DNA from 2 places in the Salinactinospora qingdaonensis genome. Region 2 is predicted to be linked to the other one. Evidence: riboswitches for the same ligand, from Rfam matches in the RefSeq annotation. Region 2 holds a riboswitch; the other holds the start of a gene.
What was found. A riboswitch is a leader RNA that binds a small molecule or an ion and turns the genes downstream of it on or off. The one in region 2 is predicted to bind cobalamin.
Positions count from the first base shown of each region.

Region 1: linked by a shared signal. The riboswitch ahead of ABD848_RS01050 (putative cobaltochelatase) and the one ahead of metE (5-methyltetrahydropteroyltriglutamate--homocysteine S-methyltransferase) in region 2 are both predicted to bind cobalamin.

Region 1 is NZ_BAABDD010000001.1:248,154-255,849, reverse strand. It holds gene ABD848_RS01080 (SPFH domain-containing protein) at 1-26, shown strand, start outside; gene ABD848_RS01075 (quinone oxidoreductase family protein) at 108-1,073, opposite strand; gene ABD848_RS01070 (DUF6504 family protein) at 1,427-1,717, shown strand; gene ABD848_RS01065 (LLM class flavin-dependent oxidoreductase) at 1,834-2,844, shown strand; gene ABD848_RS01060 (GNAT family N-acetyltransferase) at 2,979-3,779, shown strand; gene ABD848_RS01055 (hypothetical protein) at 3,795-3,983, opposite strand; cobalamin riboswitch at 4,238-4,366, shown strand; gene ABD848_RS01050 (putative cobaltochelatase) at 4,422-6,524, shown strand; gene cobO (cob(I)yrinic acid a,c-diamide adenosyltransferase) at 6,592-7,194, shown strand; gene ABD848_RS01040 (cobyrinate a,c-diamide synthase) at 7,382-7,696, shown strand, end outside.
Region 2 is NZ_BAABDD010000005.1:77,644-85,339, forward strand. It holds gene ABD848_RS07070 (polysaccharide deacetylase family protein) at 169-1,713, opposite strand; cobalamin riboswitch at 2,187-2,416, shown strand; gene metE (5-methyltetrahydropteroyltriglutamate--homocysteine S-methyltransferase) at 2,606-4,897, shown strand; gene ABD848_RS07080 (methylated-DNA--[protein]-cysteine S-methyltransferase) at 5,189-5,686, shown strand; gene ABD848_RS07085 (carbohydrate kinase family protein) at 5,757-6,737, opposite strand; gene ABD848_RS07090 (LacI family DNA-binding transcriptional regulator) at 6,763-7,696, opposite strand, start outside.

The sequences.
Region 1 (7,696 bases), on a different contig from region 2:
GCTCCGAAACCTCCCAGGAGACGTGAGGCCGCCACCGGCACGCTTTGGCGTTCGCGCCCGGAGGGGTCGACCCCTCCGGGCGCGAACGCGGTCGGCGCCGCTGCTGGTCAGAGCAGCAGCAACTTGCCGGTGGTCCGGCGGGCGGCCAGATCCGTGTGGGCCTGAGCGGCCTCGCTCAGGGGGTAGCGGCCTCCCACCCGCACCTCCAGGTCTCCGGCGGCCACCAGTTCGAAGACGTCGGCGGCGCGCTGGAGGAGTTCGCTGCGTTGGGCGATGTAGTGCCCTAGGCTGGGCCGGGTCAGATACACCGAGCCGGCCGTGTTGAGCCGTTGCGGGTCCAACGGTGGCACCGGGCCGCTGGCTTGGCCGAACAGGGCGAGGACGCCGCGCGGGCGCAGGCTGGCCAGGCTCGCCTCGAACGTGTCGGCCCCGACTCCGTCGTAGACCGCGGCCACCCCTTCACCGGCGGTCAGGTCGGCCACCGCGTCGGCGACATCGGCCTCGGTGTAGCGGATGACGTGGTCGACGCCGGCGGCCCGCGCCTGCTCCTCCTTGGCTCGCGTGGAGACGGTTCCGATGACGCGCCCGCCGCGCAGCTTCGCCAGTTGCGCGATCAGCAGCCCGGTACCACCGGCGGCCGCGTGTACGAGTACGGTGTCGCCGGGCTGGATGGGGTAGGTCGAGTGCGTTAGGTACTGCGCGGTCATCCCTTGAAGCAGGGTCGCCGCCGCCTGTTCGGACGTCACTTCGTCGGGGACGGGCGCCACCCGGTTGGCCGGGACGACTGCCCGGTCGGCGTAGGAGCCGGGGTGCATCACCCACGCGCAGCGCTGGCCCACAGCAAGCTCGTCGACCGCTGCCCCTACCGCGCTCACGGTGCCGGCGCCTTCCACCCCCGGCGTGAAGGGGGTTGCTACGGCATAGGCGCCCGAGCGCTGGTAGATGTCGATGAAGTTCACCCCGCGGGCCTCGATGTCGATGCTCACCTCCCCCTGGCCCGGCGTGGGGGCGGCCGTCTCCTTGAGCCGCATGACCTCGGGCTCTCCCGGTTCGTCGATGACGATGGCGCGCATGTATCTCTCCGTATTCACCTGATCGAGCTGCTGCCGCGTGGAAGCGCCCGCACGCCTGCCGGGGCGTGCACCCTTCAGCAGACGCTTGAGCCGCGGCGGTCTTCTCCTACCGTGCCTTGCCTGCGGGACCGCTTCCCGCCGCCCCGCCTGTGGCCGTCGACAACCGGTGAGCGGTGGCTGCTCCCGTGGTGGATTCGGGCGAGCACAGCGGTGGTGGACATCGCTTGGTGGCCCCTGTTCGACTATAATGGGAACACGTGTTCGAATTACGCCTGTTCTTCCCCGCGGGCGCAGCACGCGCATCGGTCATCCTGACGGAGCCCCAGCGCGTGCGTCATCGGTAGGGAGGCTTGGTGAGTCGGAGCTACGGTGCGCCCATCACGGTCGGTCAGCAACAGGGGCGCCCGGTGCGCTTCACATGGGAGGGACGGATTTACACCGTGCATCGCATCATCGACCACTGGGTCGCGCTGCGGTCCCAATGGTCCCCCGAGAGCCAGGAGCGAGCCCCACGGCGCCGCTGCTGGCGCGTGCAGGCGGGAGTGGGCTCCAGCTACGGCGTGTACGAGCTGTATCACGATCTTGCCCTCGACGAGTGGCGGGTCGCGCGGGTGGCGCTGCCGCGCTCCCCGCACCCCTGCTGACCCCTGAAGCCTCGCTCTCCCGCGGGTGCAGGGGTGGCGCGGAATCGCGGGCGCGCCCGTGGCGTTAACGCCACGGGCGCGCCCGCCCGCCCCCATCCCCCAAAGGAGTCACCGCTATGGTCAAGGCCTCCGTCCTCGACTATGTCCTCAGCCCTCCCGAGTTGAGCGCCCACGAGGCTCTCAACGAGGTCGTCGACTCGGCCGTGCTCGTCGAGCAGTTGGGCTACGAACGTCTCTGGTTCTCCGAGCACCACAATTCCGCCGGTCTGGCGTGTAGTGCGCCAGAGTTAGTCATCGGGCGCGTAGCGGCGGCCACCCGCCACATCAGAGTGGGCGCGGGTGGGATCATGCTGCCCAATCACGCTCCGCTGAAGGTCGCCGAGGTCTTCAACACACTGGAGGCCATGTTCCCGCACCGCATCGACCTGGGGCTCGGTCGCGCTCCGGGAACTGACGGCACGACGGCACTCGCGCTGCGCGGCTCCCGCGAAGCCGTTGCCAAGGTCGACTTCGCCGACATGGCCCAGGAGCTCTTCGCTTTCCTCAGCAACGGGTTCCCAGCGGGCCACCCCTTCTGTGAGGTGACAGCCGCGCCGCAGTTGGTCACGCCGCCGCACGTGTGGATGCTGGGTTCCAGCGACTACGGCGCGACCTACGCTGCCGCCCACGGCTTACCGTTCTCGTTCGCCCAGCAGATCAACCCCGACTACACCGTGCCCATGCTGCGGCGCTACCGCGACCACTTCCGCCCCTCGTCACGGCGGTCCACCCCTTACAGCAGCTTCTCGGTGATCGCGTTTGCCACCGAGGACGCCGAGGAGGCAGAGGACTTCGCCGCGTTCTGGGCGTTGCAGATGAGCAAGGTGCGCTCCAACGGGCGCACTCCCACCTCTATGGCTCAGGCCCGCGAGTTCCGCTCTGACTCCCATTATCAATTGACCCGGCGTTCCATGGCTGACCGCATGTTTGTCGGCCAACCCGCCGAGGTCGCCCAGCGGGTACGGGCTGTTGCTGAGCAAGCTCACGCCGACGAGGTCGTCATCGCCACCCCCATGCCCGTGGCCGACGCCCGCAGGCGCAGTTTCGAGTTGTTGGCCGTCGAGTTCGGGCTCAAGCCGCGTGACTGAGACCGCTTCTCGTCACACGAGGCTCTCTGCCCCAGCGACCGGCCGGTGGCCACTGCCGGCCAGCGTCGCTCGCAAGCCCGGGGTTTCGGGGAAATCCGCCGTAGCGCGAAACCACGCTCGCTAGTGTTGAGCAAATGATGGAGCACCTGGGGTGGGCGGTGGAGGACACGATCGCCGGGTTCTGGGCTCTCGGCGGCGAGACACGTACCCTCAACGGGGCGCGGTTGATCCGTAACCGCTTGGCACCTCACGTCGCCTACTGCAACGTGGTCACCGGCCTCGTGGCCAACGGTTCTGGGCAGGTCCGTGCCCTCCTCGATGACGCGGTGGAGTGGATCGGTACCGCGGCCGAGATCTACGTCGGTCCGCGCACCAGCAGCGCCACGGAGGCCACGTTGCTACTGGAAGGGTGGTCGCCGTCGCAGACCCAGGTGGAGATGGTGGCGACGGACGTGATTCCGGCCCCACGGCGCCGACCCGCCGAAATCCGCCCCGCCCGCACCAGCGAGGATTGGGCGTGCCTGGAAGCGTTGTTTCGGATGGACCACGACGAAGAGGCGCGCGGGGCCGGCACGGCGCTACGGCCGATCGAGTACACCACTGAGGCCGTCACCGCCCGACGTGTCAAGCTGCCCAGCGTGGCCTACTGGATCGCCCGGTGCGAGGGGCAGCCGTGTGGCTTCTTCGCCTCGTGGGCCCGTCCCGGCGCAACCATGGCCATGGTGGAGGACCTGTTCGTCCACTCCGAGTTCCGAGGCCGCGGTGTGGCAACCCAGTTGCTGCACCATGCGGTCACCCAAGCCCGCTCGCGCGGCATCCGGCCCGTACTGATCCGGGCCGACGCCGCCGACTGGCCCAAGAGTTTCTACGCTCGTCTTGGTTTCCGGCCGGTGGCGGTCACCCGTTATTACGCTTGGCCGTCGCGGACACGGTGACCACGTCCGGTGGGCTCACTCCTGCCCGCGGTGGACCGCCTCCAGGGTGGCGAAGGTGTTGAATTCGCTGGGCTTACCCGTCTTCTCGTGGGGGTGCCGTTCCTCGGAGGAGTCGTGGGTGGGCGGGTGCGCCGCGGCGCGTTCGTCGCCGATCTCCTGCCGGGGGAGCCGGGACTCGCGGTGTTCGGTGGTGTCGTTAGGCATGTTTGGTCGCCTCGTAACTGTCGCGATGGGGGAATGTCGCGTTTTGGGGATACCCACACGCAATTGGTCTACACCACATGCTGGCGTGGATCGCCGAAACGCCGCCGGATACGGGCCTCGGCGCGCAGGTCGTGGCGTTACCGGCCCCCGGGGCGCCGTAAGCCGCCCCACCGGGCCTGCTATCCGACCGTGATGTGTCATCCTGGGACACGGCGCCGAGCCGGTGAGCCTCCCTCACGGACCCCACCGGCTCGCAGGAACCCGGTGAGAAGCCGGGGCGGTCCCGCCACTGTGACCGGGGAGCGACCCCGCCACCCAACGCCACTGCCGGTTCGCCGGCGGGAAGGCAGCGGGGGAGCGGCGATCCGGGAGCCAGGACACTGCGCGGCGCTATGACCAACCCCAACGGGCGTGGAGACCCGGACGGAAAGGAAACCCGTGAGCGCTGCCGCTCGCTACCCCTTCAGCGCGGTCGTCGGCATGGACGACCTCAAGCTCGCCCTCATCGTCAACGCCGTCTCTCCCTCGGTGGGCGGGGTGCTCGTGCGCGGTGAGAAGGGCACCGCCAAGTCCACCATCGTGCGCGCTCTGGCTGCCCTGCTGCCGGACCTCACCGTCGTCACCGACTGCCGTTTCTCCTGCGATCCGGCTGACCCCGACCCCGAGTGCCCTGACGGTCCGCACGACACGTCCGCACCCTCGCACGTCCGCCCCTCGCAGTTGGTGGAGTTGCCGGTGGGTGCCAGCGAGGACCGGCTCGCCGGATCGTTGGACATCGAGCGGGCGCTGACCGAAGGGGTCGCGGCGTTCGAGCCTGGACTGCTCGCCGCCGCCCACCGCGGCGTGCTCTACGTCGATGAGGTCAACCTGCTCCACGACCACCTTGTCGACCTGCTCCTCGACGCCGCGGCCATGGGCACCTCGCACGTCGAGCGCGAGAGCGTCTCGGTACGCCACGCCGCCCGCTTCCTGCTCGTGGGCACCATGAACCCTGAAGAGGGGGAACTGCGGCCCCAGTTGCTGGACCGCTTCGGCCTCACCGTCGAGGTGGCCGCCACCCGCGAGCCCACCGAACGCGCCGAAGTGGTGCGGCGCCGGCTGGCCTTCGACGCCGACCCTGAGACCTTCGCCGCCGGTTTCGCTGACCGGGAAGCCGACCTCGCCGCCCACATCCGCGAGGCGCGCAAGCGCCTACCCGACGTTGTCCTCACCGACGCCGCGCTGCGGCAAGTCACCGCCGTCTGTGCCGCTTTCGAGGTCGACGGCATGCGCGCCGACCTCGTTACCGCCCGCGCCGCCATGGCCCTGGCCGCTTGGCGCGACCACGTCGAGGTCAACGCCGACGACGTGCGCGACGCGGCGCGCTTGGCGCTGCCGCACCGCAGACGGCGCGACCCCTTCGACGCTCCCGGCCTCGACGAGGACCGGCTACAGGACGCGCTCGACCAGGCCGGTGATGCTGACCCAAAAGACCCTGACGACCCGCCGGAGGGCCCCGAGGGGGGACCCGGCGGTGACAGCGACGGCGGCTCCGGCGACTCCCCGCCCACCGAGGCTCGTCAAGACGCCCCCGAGTCGGGCGCGCCGACCGACCGGGACACCACCGAGGAGCCCGAACCGGCCCAGGACAGCGCCCCCACCCCGGCACGGGGCCGGCCCCAGCCCTCGGAAGAGTCCACTGGCCAGCAGGAACAGGCCAACGGCGAGGGGCCCGCTCCCCAGGACGCGGCGGCCGACCCCACCGAGACCTACCGGCCGCGGCTGTTTCGCGTCTCGGGGATGGGGAGTGGAACGCCGGGGCGGCGCTCCCGCGCCGAGACCCCCTACGGCCGCACGTCTGGAGCGCGTGCTCCCCACCAGCGCATCACCACCCTGCACCTGCCCGCGACCCTGCGTGCCGCCGCTGTGCACCAGCGCGCCCGCGGTCGCAGCGGCCCCGGCCTCGTCCTCGCCCGCGGCGACCTGCGTGAAGCCGTGCGCGAAGGCCGCGAAGGCAACCTCGTCCTGTTTTGTGTGGACGCCAGCGGTTCGATGGCGGCCCGCCAGCGGATGCGCGCCGTTAAGGGGGCCGCGCTCAGCCTGCTGCTCGACGCATACCAGCGCCGCGACAAGGTCGGCATCGTGACCTTCCGCGGTGACGGCGCTGACCTCGCGCTACCGCCCACCTCGTCGGTCGAGGCGGGCGCACGGCGCCTGCGTGAGCTGCGCACCGGGGGCCGTACTCCGCTCGCGGCCGGTCTGCTGCGCGCCGCCGAGGTGCTGCGTGTGGAACGGGTACGCGACCCGCGCCGCCGCCCGCTGCTCATCGTCGTCACCGACGGTAAAGCCACGCACGGCGGCGTCGATTCGGCACTGCGGGCCGGCGCCTGGCTGCGCGCCCAACGAGTGGAGGGTGTCGTCGTTGACTGCGAGTCCGGGCCGGTGCGCCTTGGACTCGCGGCCCAGCTCGCCGGCGAGATGGCGGCCACCCCCGTTCGCCTTGACGAACTCGGCGCCGATGCGTTGGCCGGACTGGTGCGCCACACCCGCAGCGCCGCCTGACCCCGGCGCCCGCCCCGGAAACCACCACGGACCCGACTTTGACCTTTCAGTAGGGGAGAGAACCACCATGCCGCAGGGCAAGCCCGCTTACGTGCCCGACGACGGGCTGACCACACGCCAGCGCCGCAACCGGCCGCTCGTCATCGTCCACACCGGCGCGGGCAAGGGAAAGTCCACGGCTGCGTTCGGCCTGGCCACCCGCGGCTGGGCCCAAGGGTGGGACATCGGGGTGTTCCAGTTCGTCAAGTCGGCCAAGTGGCGCATCGGTGAGGAGAAGGCACTGCGCGTACTGGGGGAGTCGGACGAGGGCGGCAACGTCACCTGGAACAAGATGGGGGAGGGCTGGTCGTGGATTCAGCGTCCCGGAACCGAGCAGGACCACGCCGCCGACGCCGCTGAGGGCTGGGCCCAGATCAAGCGCGACCTCGCCGCCGAAACCTACCGACTCTACGTCCTCGACGAGTTCACTTACCCCATGAAATGGGGATGGGTCGATGTCGACGACGTCGTGGCCACCCTGCGGGAGCGTCCGGGCGCCCAGCACGTGATTATCACCGGTCGTGACGCCGATCCGCGCCTGACCGAGGCCGCCGACCTGGTCACCGAGATGACCAAGACTAAGCACCCGATGGACACCGGGCAGAAGGGCCAGCGCGGAATCGAGTGGTGATCGCCGCTGCTCAGAATCCACGTTCCACAGGAGTACTATCGGCGATCCCTGGGTAGCCACGGCGGGCGCGGCCCCGTGCCGCCGCGCCCGCGACCCAGCGTCGGCAACGGCGCCACACTGTGGCCCGTCCAGTGCTGCCAGCCACCGCTCAACAGGGGAGGAGGAGGGCGTGCGGCCAGTTCCACGTGTGGTGATCGCCGCTCCGGCGTCGGGGAGCGGCAAGACGACGGTGGCCACCGGCGTCATGGCCGCTTTCGCCGCGCGCGGCACCACGGTGTCGGGGCACAAGGTCGGCCCTGACTACATCGACCCCGGCTACCACGCTCTGGCCACCGGAAGGCCGCCGCGCAACCTCGACCCTGTGTTGTGTGGTGAGGACGGCATCGCCCCCTTGTTTGCTCACGGGGCCCACGGCGCCGACATCGCCGTGATCGAAGGGGTCATGGGGCTCTTCGACGGCGCCGCCGACCCTTCGCCCTTTCCCGGGCCCGGGGACTTCGCC
Region 2 (7,696 bases):
TGCGGCCACGGTCACCGGTTCGATCGGTGGGTCCAAGGGGCGAGCGGCACCCTTCGCGCGGTGGACTGGCCGCAGCGGCCGGTCCACCGCGCGAAGGCGGTCGTCCGGTTCTTTCGGCAGCGCCTCGGTCGCCGCTCTCTCCCGCCGAGCGGCGCCTGCCCGCTGGTTTTAGTCGCCAGCCTTGAAGTAGCGCTTGCCGGGATCGGTGTCGCCCAGCAGTTCGGAGATGGTGACCATGGTGTAGCCCTGCTGGCTGAGCTGCTCCACGATCGATGGCACCGCGTCGATCGTGGTGGAGTGGATGTCGTGCATCAGGATGATCGCCCCGGGCTTGGCGCGGGAGACCGCGCGGTCGGCGACGATGCCGGCGTCGCGGTCGCGCCAGTCGTTGGTGTCGATGCTCCAGATGATCTGAGCCAGCCCCATGTCCTTGGTGACGCTGGCGACCGTGCCGTTGGTGGCGCCGTAGGGGGGTCGCATCAGTTCCATCGAGTAGCCGGTCTCGCGCCGTACCAGCGCGTTGACCGGGGCTAGTTCCCCACGGATCTGTGCGGTGCTCAGCGTCCTCAGGTCCGGGTGTTTCACGGTGTGGTTGGCCACCTCGTGGCCCTCGGCATACTCGCGGCGCACGATGCGCGCGTGCTCGCGTACCGGTCCGCCGGTGACGAAGAACGTGGCCTTCGCGTCGTACTCGGCCAGCGTGTCCAGCAGGTGGGGCGTGCCACCCCCCGGGCCGTCGTCGAAGGTGAGCGCCACGCACTTCGTGTCGGCGGCCGAGCAGTCGACCTCATCGTCGTTGACCGGCAGCACCCCGGGAACCGCGCCGTAGGTGGTGCCCGAAGGCGAGGGGCTGGCCGGGGGCTCGGAGGGCGTCGAGGAGCCGGCAGCGGACGGGGAGGCCGAGCCGGCGGAACTGTCCGATGGGCTGACCGAAGGGCTCGTGTCCGGAAGGGCGAAGTCGGCGGTGAGCACCTGCGCCTCCTCCTGAGCGCGCTTACCCAACTCCGAGAGCAGGGGAGCGACGTCCTCCGCGCTGATGACCGCGTGTACCCGCCCGGTGTCGACGGGAGCCACCTGGCCCTCGTCGAACTCCACGACGAGTTCCCCCCGCGGGTTGAAGCCGAGCGAGTCGTACAACCGCAGGATGGGGTAGATGCTGGCGGTGTCGACACCTTCCTGGTCCGCCAGTTCCTCCTTGACCAGCTTGTTCAACGTTTCGAGCTGTTTTTGGCCCGCGAGGAGTTCGGTCGCGAAGGCCGGCTGGCCCGATGTGGCGTCGTACCAGTAGGTGGAGTGGGCGGTACGCGGCCCGCGGGAGTCGGTTTCCTCCCGCGTCAGCCGTACCCCGACGATGTCCTCGCCGGTCACGGTGACCTCCCACGACATCGCGATCCGCTCGGCCCCCGGGTTGGCGTCGAGGAAGTCGCTCACCTCACGGTTGGTGCTGCGTTTGAGCTGGTCGGTCAGGGGGGCGGCGTTAGGGATCGCAGGGTAGGCCACATCGATCTGCGCCCCGCCCTTCTCCTCGGTGCGGGTCTTTTCCGCCAAGCCCGTCACCAGGCTGGGGTCGACCACCGTCATCTGGTCAGGGGCGCCGGTCGCCTCGATCTGTTCATCGGCGCTTTGCGTGGTTGAGGACTGCTGCGCGTCCTCGGGCTCGCTTGAGCACGCCGCCAAGACAACGACCGCTGCGGCGGTTGCGGCGAGTCGCATGGTGGGCCTGGGCCGAGGGGCTAGGGCGTGCCGGGCGACGCTTGTCAGCGCAGGGGTGAAAGATTCGCCAGCTTCGCTCAAGGGGCAGACAGTCCTTTGGGGGTCGGGGTGCGGCTGAACCATGTGGGGGTGTGACGGGATGGTGTCCCCGGCCAGGGCGCGTCGCGGCGGTGTGGCAGAGGAACACCGTGGTGAGACAGCTCTTTGCCGTCGCATGGCGCTTTCCTGGCCGCTGTCGCGCCGGCTCTGGGCAGACAGGCCCGACACGGCAGAGGCACGGGGCACGCACGGCGGAGATCGAGCCCCACCATGGATATGACCCGCGGATTATCATATTTGGTTCCGTCTTGGTGCCAGAAGTCTAGCGGGTCGCTACGACCGTGATCAGTGCCTCATCTCCGGATTTTTCGCATGTCAACGACTTTTTATGAGTTCCGCAGGGCCACTCTCGGGACGGAAGCCAACGTGTGCCTATACTCGGCAGCGCGGTTGGTTCACTCCCGGTGCTCGCGCCGTGAGTGTCGCAAGAGGGAACCCGGTGAGAATCCGGGACTGCCCCGCAGCGGTGTGTGGGAACGAACGCCATCACCCAGGCACTGGGCGCCACGACGGCGCTCGGGAAGCCGATGGCCAGTAGGAGGTATGACGTCGGCGTTGTGCCGTGCCCACGAGTCCGAAGACCTGCCACCGCCCGTGGGCGCGACGGCGCGCTCACGGTGTCCACGGCCTTCGAGGGATGGGCTGCGGCGACACTAGGCGGAACAGCAGCAGGCGCATCCGCTGTGCCCGATCGCAGGCCCCCTTTGTCGTGCCGGGACGGCCGTGCAGATCGACGAGGGAGAGATTGCGCCATGCAGATCCGCTCGATCACCCGTATGTGGGGTGACAAGCGATGACGACCACTGTTCTCGGATACCCCCGCATCGGCTCCGACCGGGAGCTCAAACGAGCCTGTGAATCCTACTGGAAGGGCGACATCCCGGCCGCAGAGCTGGACTCCGTGACGTCCTGGCTGCGCCGCACCACGTGGCAGACCCTGCGCGAGGCGGGCATCGACGCCATCCCGTCCAACACCTTCTCCAACTACGACCACGTACTCGACACGGCGGTACTGTTCGACCTCGTGCCGGCCCGGTTCGCCACCATCGGAGCCGCGGCCGACACCGACGACCGCGAAGCCGAGCTACGGCGCTACTTCGCCATGGCCCGCGGAGCCGACGCCGCGCCGCCGTTGGAGATGACCAAGTGGTTCGACACCAACTACCACTACCTCGTTCCCGAGCTCACGCCCCACACCCGGCCCCGGCTGGCCGGACGTAAGCCACTGTCGGAGTATGTGCAGGCCAAGGGGCTGGGCATCGAGACTCGCCCGGTGCTGGTGGGGCCGCTCACTTTGCTGATGCTGGCCAAGCCCGGAGCTGAGGCCCCCGAGGGCTGGCAGCCCTTGGAGCTGCTCGACGACCTCGTGGCCTGCTACGGCGAGCTGCTCGACCAGCTCGCCGCGGCCGGAGTGAGCTGGGTCCAGTTCGACGAGCCCATCCTGGTCACCGACGCCGGCCAGGCGGCCTTGCAGGAGTTGGAGCGCGCCTACAGCCGGCTCGGCGGCGCCACCCAGCGCCCCAGCATCGCGGTCATGACCTACTTCGGCACGGTCGGAGCCCAGGCCCTCGACATCTTCAAGCAGATGCCGATCGAGGGAGTGGGGCTGGACTTCACCACCCCCGAGACCCGCTCCGATCTGGTGCGCGTTTCCGGACTGGGCGGCAAGACCCTGTTCGCCGGTGTGGTCGACGGGCGCAACGTGTGGCGCGCCGACATCCCAGCCACCCTGGCCACCCTGTCCTCACTTCTGGGGCTGGCCGGCGAGGTCGTGGTGAGCACGTCGTGCTCGCTGCTCCACGTCCCCATCGATCTGGCGCGCGAGACCGAACTCGACCCCGTGCTGCGGGAGCGGCTGGCCTTCGCCCGGCAGAAGCTCGACGAGGTGGGGCTGCTGGGGCGCGCCATGGCCGGCGACGCTACGGCCGAGAACGAGCTGGAACGGGCGCGCGCCAGAGCGGCCCAGCCTACGCCGAAGTCCTTCATCGACAGCCGGGTGCGCGCCCGGCTGGAATCGCTTGGCGGCAAGGACGCGCGTCCCGACTACGCACAGCGCTCCAAAGAGGAGATCGCGAAGCTGCCACTGCTGCCCACGACCACGATCGGTTCCTTCCCGCAGACCTCAAAGGTGCGGTCGGCGCGGGCGGCGCATCGGGCGGGCCGCATCGACGACCAGGAGTACGAGCGTCGCATGCGCGCCGAGATCGATCGGGTCATCGCGTTGCAGGAGGACATCGGCCTCGATGTCCTCGTCCACGGTGAGCCCGAGCGCAACGACATGGTGCAGTACTTCGCCGAACGCCTTGACGGCTACGCCACGACCAAGCATGGCTGGGTGCAGTCCTATGGGTCGCGCTACGTCCGCCCCCCGATCCTCTACGGGGACGTTTCGCGGCCCTCGCCCATCACGGTGGGGTGGAGTACCTACGCTCAGTCGCGGACCGACAAGCCGGTCAAGGGCATGCTGACCGGCCCGGTGACCATGCTGGCCTGGTCGTTCGTCCGCGACGACCAGCCGTTGGGCGACACGGCCCGCCAAGTCGCTCTCGCTCTGCGCGACGAGGTCACCGACCTGGAGCGAGCCGGAATCCGCCACATCCAGGTCGACGAGGCTGCGCTGCGTGAGCTGCTGCCGCTACGGGAGAAAGAGCACAGCGACTACCTGGAGTGGGCGGTCGGCTCGTTCAGGATCGCCACCTCCGGGGTGGCCGACAGCACGGTGATCCACTCCCATATGTGCTACTCCGAATTCGGCCGGATCGTCAGCGCGATCGACTCCCTCGACGCCGACGTCACCAGTGTCGAGGCGGCGCGTTCCCACATGGAGCTCGTCGACGATCTCGCCGCTGCGGGGTATCGCCGCGGTATCGGCCCGGGGGTCTACGACATCCACTCGCCCCGCGTGCCCTCCGTGGCAGAGATCGAGACCTCCCTGCGCGCCGCTCTCAACGGCGTCGAGGCCGCGCGGCTGTGGGTGAACCCCGACTGCGGTCTGAAGACCCGCTCATATGCCGATATCGAGCCCGCACTGCGCAACATGGTCGAGGCCACCCGCCGGGTGCGCGCCGAACTGGGCGCTCGCTAAGGGGCCGCGTTACGGTCCCGGTTGCCGCACGCCATGTTGCGACAACCGAAGTGCCGGTTGCGGCCGCCTGACCGCAGCACAGCGGCTGTTGCCCCGGTGCCTTCGGGGGCCTCGTAGCGCCCGCTGTCGCGGGACAAGGGGAGACGCCCCTGAGGGCCGGGCTGTGCCCGACCGCGGTCGAACCCCCGCGCCGGCGGGTGCTGCGTGCCGATCGGCACGCAGCACCCGCCGCTTCTTGGTTTACTGGCGAAGGCAGCCGCCCGGGACACGCAGCGAAGGGGAGCGGTCGCGATGATCGAGGCCACCATTATCGATACACCTCTGGGGCCGTTGAGCCTCCTCGCACGGGAGGGCAGGTGCGTGGGCGCCGGCTTCTCCCGCGACCCCGGAGAGTTGTACCGGCACCTGCACCCCTCGTTGCGCGACCCCATGACCGACGTCACCGACCTGGGGTCGGTCACCGCGGCCGTCCACCGCTACTTCGCCGGCGATGTCGACGCCTTCGACGAGGTCGCGGTGCTCCAACCCTCCTCGCCGGCGCGGGAGCGCCTTTGGCAGGCCATGCGGTCGGTGCCCGCGGGAGCCACCATCTCCTATGGTCGGCTGGCCCAGGCCGCCGGGCTCACCACAGCGGGAGCCCGTGCCGCCGGCGGCGCCTGCGCCGCCAACCTTGTGGCGCCCATCGTGCCTTGCCACCGTGTCGTGGCCGCCGACGGAGGCCTGCACCACTACGGCTATGGAGTAGCGGCCAAGGAGTGGCTGTTGCGCCACGAGGGCAGCATGCTCTGACGACGCGCCGCGCACCCCCAGGCCCAGCCCGCTGCGGCGGGAGCGTGCGGTTTGCGGCCGGGAGGTGCGCTCAGTGCTCCACGCGCACCGGCTCCAAGGCCAACTCGCCGGGGTCGGCGCCCACGCGCAGGCAGGCGCGCGCCGACACCCGCTGAGCATGGCGCAGGCACGCTGCCACCTCGGCCGCTGAGAGCGTGGCCAGCTTGTCCTTGCCGCCCGCGCCCAGCGCTCCAAGCTGACCGAGTGCGTCGAGCAACCCGGCGGCCAGGGCGTCGCCCGCGCCGACGCTGTCGACGACTTCGACCCGCTCCACCGGGTGATAGCTGGGCGTTCCTTTTGTAGAGCGAGCCACGACCAGGGTCGGCTCCTGGCCCCGGGTCACCACCACCAGCGCCGGTCCGAGCGCGAGCCAGGCGCCGGCCCGCTCGGCCAGGAACGCAGCCGTCTCCTGCTCCGTCGCGGGGGCCGGCTCGTCGTAGAGCCAGCGCAGATCCTCTTCGCTGGCCTTGACTACATCGGCCAGGGCCACCTGCCGCTCGACCCGCTGCACTTCTTGGGCGCGCTCTCCGGCCAGCGCCGGGCGCACGTTGGGGTCGTAGCTGACGACCACGCGCTCGCGTTGACGCGCGATCCACTCCTCAAGCACCGCGGCCCCCGGCGCCATCGCCAGCGCCAGCGAGCCCACGTGGAGCGCGGTGACGTCCTCGCCGACCGGGTCGGGCAGCTCAGCGGGAGTCCATTGCCAGTCGGCGGTGCCGCGCACGTAGAAGTCGAATTCGGCGTGCCCGCTAGCGTCGAGGTTGGCGATAGCCAGCGTGCTCGGTTCGGCGGCGGCCACAAGGTCGCGCGTGTCCACTCCGCGCGAGCCCACATAGGCGCGCAGCTCCCGGCCGAAGCGGTCCGATCCGATACGCGCCAGCAACGACACCGGAACGCCTAACCGGGCCAGGGCCACGGCGACGTTGGCCGGCGCGCCGCCGGGCACGGAGCGGTACGTACCGTTCTCGGCGCCGATGAGATCGATCAGGGCTTCGCCGACCACGGTGATCACTGGTCAGCTCCTTTCCTTGGGAGGGTCAAAAGGGCGGGACGGCTATGGTGCGCCCCCCGGTGGGGTGTGGCGGTATCTCTCCAGAGCCGCGGGGGATGAGCCGGGTCGCCAGCTCCACGCGCTGGGCGGGTGAACGGTCCCCGAAGAGCCGTTGGAACAGCAGCCGAGCTGCCGTTTCGCCCAACGAGCCCGGGTCTTGGGCGACGACGGTGACCGGAGGTGACATCAGCTCCGCCAGTTGGAAATCGTCGAAGCCCACCAGAGCCGGCACCGTGTCAAAGCCGGCTAGGGCGCGCAGCGCCGCGACGGTGGTGCGGTTGTTGGCAGTGAACAGGGCCGTCGGCGGTTCCGGTAGCGCCATGAACGCGGCCAGGGTGGCGCTGACGGTCTCGTCGCGCACTGGCCGTGCCGCGATGAGGTCAGTGTCGATGGGCAGCCCTGCCTCGTGCAGCGCTGCCCGGTAACCGGAAAGCCGCTCGGCTGCGGTGTGGATGCGCACGTCGTCACCCAGGAAAGCGATGCGGCGGTGCCCGTGGGCCAGGAGGTGGCGCACAGCGGTGATGGCGCCGCCTCGGCTGTCGGTGAGCACCGTGTCGGCCGCCAGAGCCACCGGGGGCCGGTCCACGAATACCACCGGCAACCCCTCGGCCAGGTAGGGGCTGAGGTAGTCGTGGCGGGCTCCGGGAGCCGGCACCACGACCAGTCCCCGCACGCGGCGTGCGCATAGCGCCAGGCTGAGTTCGCGCTCGGAGTCGGGGTCCTCGTTACAGGAGCCGCTCAGCGCGAGCATGCCGTGGAGTTGGGCCTCAGCCTGGATCGCGGCTACGAGTTGCGCGGAGAACGGGTCGGTGGCGTCGTCCAAAACGAGCCCGATGGAGGCGATCTGGCCGTTGCGCAACCCGCGGGCGCTGTCGTCGGGCCGGTAGTCGAGCCGCGCGATCGCGGCGCGTACGCGGTGC